DNA from 3 places in the Pseudoalteromonas sp. PAST1 genome. Region 1 is predicted to be linked to each of the others. Evidence: predicted binding sites of a transcription regulator. Region 1 holds the regulator's gene; each other region holds the start of a gene.
What was found. Region 1 encodes FliA, which starts transcription of late flagellar genes. Its sites were predicted from a motif close to CTAAAGNTNNNNNNNNNNNNGCCGATA; they were not measured.
Positions count from the first base shown of each region.

Region 2: pomA (flagellar motor protein PomA) is a predicted target of FliA. The motif match lies at 1,633-1,659, and genes of this name have one in related genera.
Region 3: L1272_RS20160 (DUF5610 domain-containing protein) is a predicted target of FliA. The motif match lies at 1,896-1,922, and genes of this name have one in related genera.

Region 1 covers NZ_JAKGBH010000010.1:73,114-76,394, reverse strand. The annotation lists gene flhF (flagellar biosynthesis protein FlhF) at 1-732, shown strand, start outside; gene L1272_RS07020 (MinD/ParA family ATP-binding protein) at 725-1,585, shown strand; gene L1272_RS07015 (RNA polymerase sigma factor FliA) at 1,612-2,322, shown strand; gene cheY (chemotaxis response regulator CheY) at 2,363-2,746, shown strand; gene L1272_RS07005 (protein phosphatase CheZ) at 2,764-3,281, shown strand, end outside.
Region 2 covers NZ_JAKGBH010000019.1:5,711-8,991, reverse strand. The annotation lists gene dxs (1-deoxy-D-xylulose-5-phosphate synthase) at 1-227, opposite strand, end outside; gene ispA ((2E,6E)-farnesyl diphosphate synthase) at 316-1,203, opposite strand; gene xseB (exodeoxyribonuclease VII small subunit) at 1,208-1,450, opposite strand; gene pomA (flagellar motor protein PomA) at 1,723-2,490, shown strand; gene L1272_RS10975 (flagellar motor protein MotB) at 2,494-3,281, shown strand, end outside.
Region 3 covers NZ_JAKGBH010000061.1:1,439-4,719, reverse strand. The annotation lists gene L1272_RS20175 (thiol:disulfide interchange protein DsbA/DsbL) at 1-174, shown strand, start outside; gene L1272_RS20170 (DUF523 domain-containing protein) at 235-687, shown strand; gene trmA (tRNA (uridine(54)-C5)-methyltransferase TrmA) at 690-1,787, opposite strand; gene L1272_RS20160 (DUF5610 domain-containing protein) at 1,952-3,070, shown strand; gene murI (glutamate racemase) at 3,137-3,281, shown strand, end outside.

The sequences.
Region 1 (3,281 bases):
CAAGCGTGGCAAGCATTACTGCAAATGGTTGAAAACCAAATGCATACAACGAATAACGAAATCCTACGTCAAGGTGGTGTATTCGCATTAGTGGGCCCAACGGGTGTTGGTAAAACAACGACTGTTGCGAAATTAGCTGCACTGGGTGCACAAAAATATGGTGCTGATAAAGTGGCGTTGATCACCACTGATACATATAGAATTGGTGCCTACGAACAATTGGCTACTTATGGTCGTATTATTGGCTGTGGTGTTAAGCAGGTAAAAGATGCGAATGAATTAGCTGAAGTGCTATACCATTTACGTAATAAGCGTCTAGTATTAATAGATACAGCGGGTATGAGCCAACGTGATTTACGTTTAACTGAGCAATTAAACACCTTAATGCGTAATCAGCGTGTTGATATTCGTAGTTATTTAGTATTGAGTGCGACAGCACAGATAAATGTGTTGCAAGAAACCGTAAGACACTTTAAAAAGGTTCATCTAAGTGGCTGTATCTTCACTAAATTGGATGAATCTTTAAGTTTAGGTGAGATTATTAGTATAGCGATTCAAAATCGCCTGCCAATAGGGTATCTTACTAACGGTCAGCGTGTTCCTGAAGATATTCGCGTAGCGAATGCTGAAAAACTAGTGAAAAAAGCTGAACAATTGTATTTAAAACGAGCAAAAGCACAACATTCACGACGTCAAGCAGTAGCGTCGAACACAGTAGGGATGTATGATTAACACAGTATTAGATCAAGCAAGCGGCCTGCGCAAAATGAATCAAAATAATAATAGTGGCGTTAAAGTTATCGCTGTGACTGGCGGTAAAGGTGGAGTGGGTAAAACCAATGTTTCACTCAACACCGCAATCGCATTAGGGCAGCAAGGAAATCGTGTATTAGTACTAGATGCCGATTTAGGTTTGGCAAACTGTGACGTGATGCTTGGCCTTCGTGTTGAACGTAACTTATCTCATGTTTTGTCAGGCGAGTGTGAGCTTGACGAAATTCTCGTTGAAGGTCCTGCAGGTATAAAAATTGTACCAGCGACGTCTGGTTCGCAAAGCATGGTGGAATTAACACCATCTGAGCATGCAGGCCTTATCCGCGCTTTTAGTGAGTTAAACACCGAGTTTGATATTTTAATTGTCGATACCGCTGCAGGTATTTCTGACATGGTATTAAGCTTTTCTCGTGCAGCCCAAGATGTTGTTGTGGTTGTATGCGATGAACCTACCTCAATTACCGATGCTTATGCGCTTATAAAAGTGCTTAGCCGTGAGCATGGCGTATATAAATTTAAAATTGTTGCCAATATGGTGCGCAGTTTGCGTGAAGGGCAAGAATTATTTGCTAAACTTTCAAAAGTAACGGATCGCTTTTTAGACGTTTCAATGGAGTTGGTAGCTACCATTCCTTATGACGAGAACATGCGTAAATCTACGCGACGTCAAAAGGTGATTGTTGAATTATTTCCAAACTCACCAGCTGCGGTGGCGTTTAAAACATTAGCAACAAAAGCAGTTAAGTGGCCGATCCCTAATCAACCTTCTGGCCATTTAGAATTTTTCATTGAAAAACTAGTAAACGGCTAACTATGACAACATCGGTGAATAAAGCGATGGGATATCAATCAGCACAAAACTTAAATGCGATTGTTGAAAAACATGCCTCTTTAGTTAAAAAAGTGGCGTGCCATCTAATTGCTCGTTTACCTGCCAGTGTCCAACTCGATGATTTAATTCAATCAGGCATGATAGGCCTAATTGAAGCATCAAAAAACTTTGATGCTAGCAAAGGGGCTAGTTTCGAAACTTTCGCTGGAATTCGTATTCGTGGTGCGATGTTAGACGAAATTCGTAGAGGTGACTGGGCACCACGCTCAGTTCACCGAAATGCTCGCCTTGTGGCTGAAACCATTTCCGAATTAGAAAGCACGCTAAATCGTGAACCTAAAGATACAGAAGTCGCTGAAAAACTTGATATAACGCTCGATGAGTACCATCATATTCTACATGATGTAAATTCTAGTAAAGTATTAGGTATAGAGGACTTAGGCGTTGATGAAGACGTCATTACACCTGTAGGTCAGGATTTAGGACTAGACAAACCGTTTAATAACGTTAAAAATGAGCGGTTTAACCAATCTCTATTAACGGCTATCCAATCGTTACCAGAAAGAGATGCACTTGTTTTGTCTTTGTACTACAACGACGAAATGAACTTAAAAGAAATAGGACACATACTCGATGTAAGTGAATCGCGTGTGAGTCAGATACATGGTCAGGCGATGATTAAGCTCAAAGCAAAAATCAATGACTGGATTAATTAGTAGTAAGTAAATATAGGTTCAAACCTCACCGGAGGATGTTTTGGATAAAAACATGAAAATTCTTGTTGTTGATGATTTTTCTACAATGAGACGTATCATTAAAAATCTATTAAGGGATTTAGGTTTTACCAATGTGCAGGAAGCTGACGATGGTTCAACAGCATTGCCAATGCTACAAAATCAAGAATTTGATTTTGTTGTAACAGATTGGAACATGCCAGGTATGCAAGGCATTGATTTGTTAAGAGCAATTCGTGCTGATGATAGCCTTAAGCATATTCCTGTATTAATGGTGACAGCTGAAGCGAAAAAAGAACAAATTGTTGCTGCTGCTCAAGCGGGTGTTAATGGCTATATCGTTAAACCATTCACTGCTGCGACACTTAAAACCAAATTGGAAAAAGTGTTTGAACGTTTAGGTTAATCTAAGGGGAGAGGCTTATGTCAGCACTAGCTGCGCCTCAAATAAGTTTAGAGCAAGCTCGTCAACTTGTTGAGTTTCTTGAAAATGGTGAACAAGAAAAAGCTGATCAGCTGATACTTGAAACAGCATCAAAAGAACAATCAGAGCTGTTTGCTGAAATCGGTAAACTGACGCGACAATTACATGAAGCGCTAAAAAACTTTGATCTAGATACTCGTCTTTCAGATTTAACTACCGATGCGATCCCAGACGCTAAGCAGCGCTTAAATTATGTTATGGAAATGACAGAAAGCGCCGCTAACAAAACCATGGATGCAGTTGAAGCTAGTTTACCTATAGCGCAACAACTTGCAGATGAAATAGCGACGATTAAACCAACGTGGGATCGTTTAATGAGCCGAGAAATAGAGCTCGGTGAGTTTAAAAAGCTATGTCATAGCTTAGATAATTTTATGAATAACTCGCATACTAAAACCGATGAGCTACAGGGCTTGATGACCAATGTGCTGATGGCACAGGACTATCAAGATTTGAC
Region 2 (3,281 bases), on a different contig from region 1:
CAAACTAAACGATCTTCAGGAGTGTTATAAACATAATGCAGTGCAACTGTTAACTCAACAGTGCCTAAACCTGATGCTAGATGACCACTACTTTGCGAAACTGAGTTAAGTAGGTATTCGCGTAACTCTTTACTAAACGCAGGTAACTTGTCTTGCGCTAAATCACGCAGTTGTGCTGGTTCGTCAACCAAACTTAATAATGGATACTTGCTACTATCAAGTGTCATGATTTTTTATACATCCTTCGCTAACCAGAGTGCATTATAGCCCATTGCCGCTCCGATTTTTTAGTTATTTTGTCTTTCTTTTTAGGTATTAATAATTGCGTTCAACAATATAGCTTGCAAGACTCGCTAATTCGCTGGTGTCGTAATCAATAGCCTCAAGAGCTTGATGGGCTTGAGCCAGCAAATCTTGTGCTTTTTGCTTTGCGCCTGCCATCCCTAATAAAGCAGGGTAGGTTGCTTTGTTTGCAGCAACATCGGAACCCTGTGGCTTACCTAATGTTTCAGTATCAGCTTCTACATCAAGGATATCGTCTTGTACCTGAAAGGCCAGCCCAATTGCTTGACCGAATAGGTTTAATTGCGCGAGTGTATGTTCATCACAGCTTTTTGCACTCAATGCACCGAGTGTAATTGCACAATTAAGCAAGGCACCCGTTTTTAGCTGATGAATGCGCTCTAGCTGAGCAACTGTAATTTCTTTATCGGTCGCTTCAATATCCAGTGCTTGCCCACCTACCATACCTTCAATACCTGAGGCTTTGCTTAATGAGGCAATCATTTTTACTTGCTGGCTCGCAGAAACAGCAAATTGATGATTGGCAATTAAATCAAATGCCAGTGTTTGTAAGGCATCACCTGCGAGTATGGCTTGTGCTTCGCCATAGACAATATGACAGGTAGGGCGGCCACGTCTTAAGTCATCATCATCCATTGCTGGTAAGTCATCATGAACTAAAGAATAGCTATGAATACACTCAATAGCGGCGGCAAGAATATCAAGATCGGCCTTGTCCGCGCCCATCATCCGGCCCGTTGCATATACAAGGTAAGGACGTAAGCGTTTACCACCATTTAGAACACCGTAGTGGGTGGCTTCTTTGATGTTTTTTTCGGTATTAAGTGGCTGTTCAAAATAGCGATTTAAGTGTGCTTCTACGTCTTCACGAGCGCGTTGTAATTGTTCTTTTAATTGCACTTAATTAGTCCAAGTTTGAATCAAAATTGCTAAGAGGCGCTTGGCTATCGTTACCCATTAAAATGGCAACTTTTTGTTCGGCTTGTTGTAACTTACCAGACGAAGCGTTTGCTAGCGCAATGCCGCGTTCAAATTGTTTTAGTGATTGTTCCAGTGACAATTCACCTTGCTCCATTTGTGCAACAATTTGAGATAATTCATCCAGTGCTTCTTCAAAGCTTAAGTTTTCTGGTTTCTTTGTTGCCATTGTGGCCTCGATAGCTGTTAGAAAGTGAGGCCAATTTTAGGGGGAATGCTAAACTAGGTCAAAGAATGATGTGTTTTTTTACGCATAATTCATTTTTAGTATGCTATTTTTACGATTTTAAATACAGCTTAAACTTGTAGCTTAAAAATCTTACATTAAAATAAAATTAATTCATTTAATGATTTAAGTATTTCAACTGCTTGCCGATAAACAGTTAATAATAAAAATTTGATACTTGAGTGTATCGTGTAATTGTTCCTCTGGAGGGGTATGTGGATTTAGCAACCATAATAGGTATTCTTGGTGCCATAGGCTTAATTGCTATGTCGATGGTGTTAAGTAGTGATGGCCAAGTTGCAATGTTTTACAACACGCCTTCGGTGGTCATTGTATTTGGTGGTTCGATTTTTATTGTATTATCAAATTTCACCATGGGGCAATTTTTGGGCATAGGTAAAGTGGCAGCAAAAGCTTTTATGTTCAAAATCGAATCTCCGGAAGAATTAATTGAAAAAGCAGTAGAATTAGCTGATTCTGCACGTAAAGGTGGCTTCTTAGCATTAGAAGAAGCTGAAATCCCCAACGGTTTTATGCGTAAAGGGGTCGATATGTTAGTGGATGGTCATGATGCTGATGTCGTTCGCGCCACGCTGCAAAAAGATATTTCTCTTACTGCTAACCGTCATGAACTCGGTGCTGGTTTATTCAAATCACTTGCCGATATTGCGCCTGCAATGGGTATGATCGGTACGCTAATCGGTCTGGTTGCTATGTTATCAAACATGGATGACCCAAAGGCAATCGGCCCAGCAATGGCAGTTGCCCTTTTAACAACTCTCTATGGTGCTTTCTTAGCAAACGTTGTCGCTATTCCAATTCAGGTAAAACTAGAACTGCGTAAAGACGAAGAAGCCCTCAATCAACGCTTAATTCTTGACGCGGTGCTAGGTATTCAAGACGGTCAGAACCCGAAAGTAATTGAAGGTATTTTGAAAAACTACTTAGCCGAATCAAAACGTAAAGTTGATACCGAGGAGTAGAGCATGTCAGATGAAGAGTGCAAATGTCCTCCACCAGGCTTGCCTGCATGGATGGGTACCTTCGCGGATTTAATGTCATTATTAATGTGCTTCTTTGTACTCTTGCTTGCTTTCTCTGAAATGGACGTGCTGAAGTTTAAGCAAATTGCTGGCTCTATGAAGTTTGCTTTTGGTGTACAAAATAAAATTGAAGTAAAAGATATTCCAAAAGGAACCTCTGTTATTGCCATGGAGTTTACTCCAGGCAAACCTGAGCCAACACCTATTGAAACGATTCAGCAACAAACCGTTGAGATGACACAACAAATGCTTGAGTTTCAGGCTGGCGACGAAAGCTCCGCCGGTGGTCGACAAGAACAGCGCGGTAATAAACGTGGTGGTGAATCGCAAAGTACGGCTCAGCAACAAGCTTTAGAACAGTCAATTTCTGCGGCTGATCAAGAACAAACAAATGAACTTGTGAAGAAAATTGCTCAGCAACTAGAACAGCAAATTATGGATGGTGCGATTGAGCTCGAGTCATTAGGCCAGCAAATTATTATTCGCATTCGTGAGAATGGTTCATTCCCATCGGGTAGTGCTTTTTTACAGCCAAAATTTAAACCTATTATTCGTGATATTGCTACGCTGTTAAAAGATGTGCCGGGTGAAATAACCGTGTCAGGTCACACTGATGACTTCCAAGTATCGAATGAGCTTTATACTAATAATTGGGATTTATCATCAAAACGTGCGGTGGCAGTTGCCAGTGAAATGGAAAAAGCGCCAGGGTTTGATAAGTCCCGTATGAT
Region 3 (3,281 bases), on a different contig from region 1:
ACTATGGCGTCTAAAATGAAACGCGACCAAGAATACTACCAACAAAAAGGTGCTTTAAAAGGCGTTCCAACTTTTATTGTTAATGGTAAATATCGCTTAATCTTAGGTGCGGACTCAGGCATCAGTGATGCAAAGAGCATGGCAGATTTAATTAACTACCTAGCTGATAAATAAGCTAATTAGTTCAATTTAATTCAAAGCTCCGTTCGCGGAGCTTTTTTATTAGTAAATCAAATGCAAAAACTATTAGTTTCAAGCTGTTTGTTAGGAAACCCTGTTCGTTATGACGGGCAATCGCAAAACTTACTCCATCCTGGTTTAGAAACTCTTAAACAGCAAGGAAGGCTCGTTGCATTCTGCCCTGAAGTAGCTGGTGGCTTACCTACACCAAGGCCGCCTGCAGAAATCAAAGTGGGTAGAGTACTTACCAAAGATGCGCAAGATGTCACAGTGCAGTTTGCTTATGGCGCAGAACAAGCACTTAAACTTTGCAAAAAACAGGGCATTCGCTATGCGTTGTTAAAAGAATCAAGCCCGTCATGTGGTCGCAATACTATTTACGATGGTAGTCATTCAGGAAAGAAAATTTCAGGGATGGGGTTAACTGCAAGGCTGTTAACTGACAATGGTATAGCTGTATTCAGCGAGCAGCAGTTGCCAGCGCTATTTGCTGCGCTGGCAGAGTGATTTTATTTACGTTGTAAAAACACACCTGATTCAATGTGATGGGTGTAAGGGAATTGATCAAAAATTGCAAAACGTTTTACTTCATGGGTTTTGCATAAGTGATCAAGGTCACGTTCTAGGGTATCGGGATTACACGAGATATAAATAATGTTGTCGTAGTTCGCAACTAGGTCACAAGTTAGCGTGTCCATTCCAGCACGTGGTGGATCCACCAAGATTGTTTGGCAGTTATAGCTTTTCAGGTCTATGCCATCTAAACGAGAGAAGGTACGTTCGCCTTTCATTGCTTGAGTGAACTCTTCACTCGACATACGAATGATATCTAAGTTCTCAACCTTGTTTTGTGCAATATTGTATTGTGCTGAGTAAACCGATGATTTTGATATCTCAGTGGCTAATACCCGGTCGAATGAACCCGCAAGAGCAATCGAAAAGTTACCATTCCCACAATATAACTCCAGTAAGTCATTATTGAGGGGTTGGCAAAGCGCTTGTGCCCACTCTAGCATCTTGATGTTTACTTTCGCATTCGGTTGCGTAAAGCTATTTTCGACTTGCTGATAAATAAGCTCTTTACCGTTTACGTTTAAACGCTCGATAACGTAATCATTACCAATCACTTCTTTTTGCTTACGTGCACGGCCAATAAAATCAATCTTAAACTGTGTGCTCAGTTTTGCTTTAAGCTCTTTAATTGCTTGGAGCCACTGTTCATCTAGTTGTTTGTGATACAACAAGCTAACAAGGATCTCACCACTTAAGCTTGAAAGGTAATCGATTTGAAACAGCTTACGGCGCAGAACTTCATTGTCTTTTAAGTTTTCGATCATCGCTTGCATCACTTCACCCACTAAAGGTGCTGCAGGGTCAAACTCATCAACACGGATCTTTTCTTTAGTTTGTTGATCAAACATGATGTGAAACAGGTCTTCACCTTCATGCCAAACACGAAACTCTGCACGTTGGCGGTAATGAATAGGATCAGAGCCGAACACTTCTAATTTTTCGACCCCAAAACGTCGAAACTGTGAGGTGATGCGCTGCTCTTTCTCACTCAATTGTGCATCATATTGAGTTGTATCAATTTTTATAACCGCCATGGCTGATTACCTTTTATCTCTTAGCTTTATAACGGCGCTATTGTAGGGAGCGCTGAGGATTTGTCTAGTTTTGTTATTTATTTTAGTGTCGTTTTTTTATACAAAAAACTTAAGTTCTTTGGTTTTTGGCCGATAATGAGTTAACCATAACATGGAGTCGGATCATGAAAATTGGCAACCTAGGCTATATGCCTAATACAAATGTGAATAAATACAATGGTAAACAGGCTCTGCAGCAGCCTACCATTCAAAATCGTCAAGATAGTTATCAACAACGCGGTCGTGAGCTCGCGGCAAAAGTTCTTGATGATAAACTTGCTGAGGCACTAGGTTTACCTAAAGCCGAAGAGAAAAAAGATAAACCCTTGTTCGACTTTGAAGAGATCGTGAAAAACGTACTCGACTTTGTTGGCGGTGCACTTCGTAAAGCAAAAGCCGATGGTGCTGATGATGAAAAACTCAAAGGCATGCTAGGTGATGCACGTAAAGGTGTGCAAATGGGCATCGACGATGCGTATGATGAGCTTAAAGAGTCAGGTATTCTTAACGATGACATCGAAGAGGGTATCGAAAAGTCTAAAGAAGGTATCTTTAAAGGTATTGATGAATTAGAAGAAGACTTGTTCAATCCTAAACCTAATGCGGTTTCAGTAAGCCAAGCTCAATACATCAGTTTAAGTAATAACGCAGAGTACACTTTCACCACCGCTGAAGGTGACGAAGTAAGTATTAGCTTTGCTGATGCATACGAAAGTAAGTCTGCAAGCAGTTATAGCAAAAATGGCGACAACGAAGCCTTTGTCAGTGAGTCTTCGCAATCACGTGATTTATCGTTCTCGATGTCGGTCAATGGTGATTTAAATGAGCAAGAACAGCAAGCTATCAATGAATTGATGGAAGACTTGCAGAGTGTTAGCGAAACATTCTTCTCTGGTTCATTAGAAGATGCCTTTGAACAAGCTAAAGAGCTGAACTTAGGTAACGAGCAACTAGTCGGCTTTACCATGGATCTAAAACAAACCAAAACAGTAGCAGCGATTAAAGGCTATGAAGAATATAAACCAGCCCCTGAAAAAGAAGTTGCTGAGAAAATAGCGCCATTTAATGACGATTTGAAACAGGCGTTTAATAAAGCAGGTGACATTGGTTTGCAAAATGAACTGGCTGGCATCTTACAATGGTTAAACCAAGATAAAGAAGAAGTCAGTAAGCTGGTGGATTATACCAAAGCAATGTTTGAGCAAATGAATAAGCTTCGCTCGGCAACAGAAGAAGAGGCTTAGTCCTTTCTTTCTTTTTATAAAGCTGCATGGCAAACTGCTGACCTTTGATGATCCGAGGTAAGCAGTTTGTCAGTTCATATAATGGTGTTTGATTCTGGTATAGGTGGAACAACCGTACTTGAACAGATCCAAGCATTGATCCCAGATGCTGATTATAGTTATTTTATGGACAATGCTTTATTGCCTTATGGCGCGCAAAGTCAGCAAACGA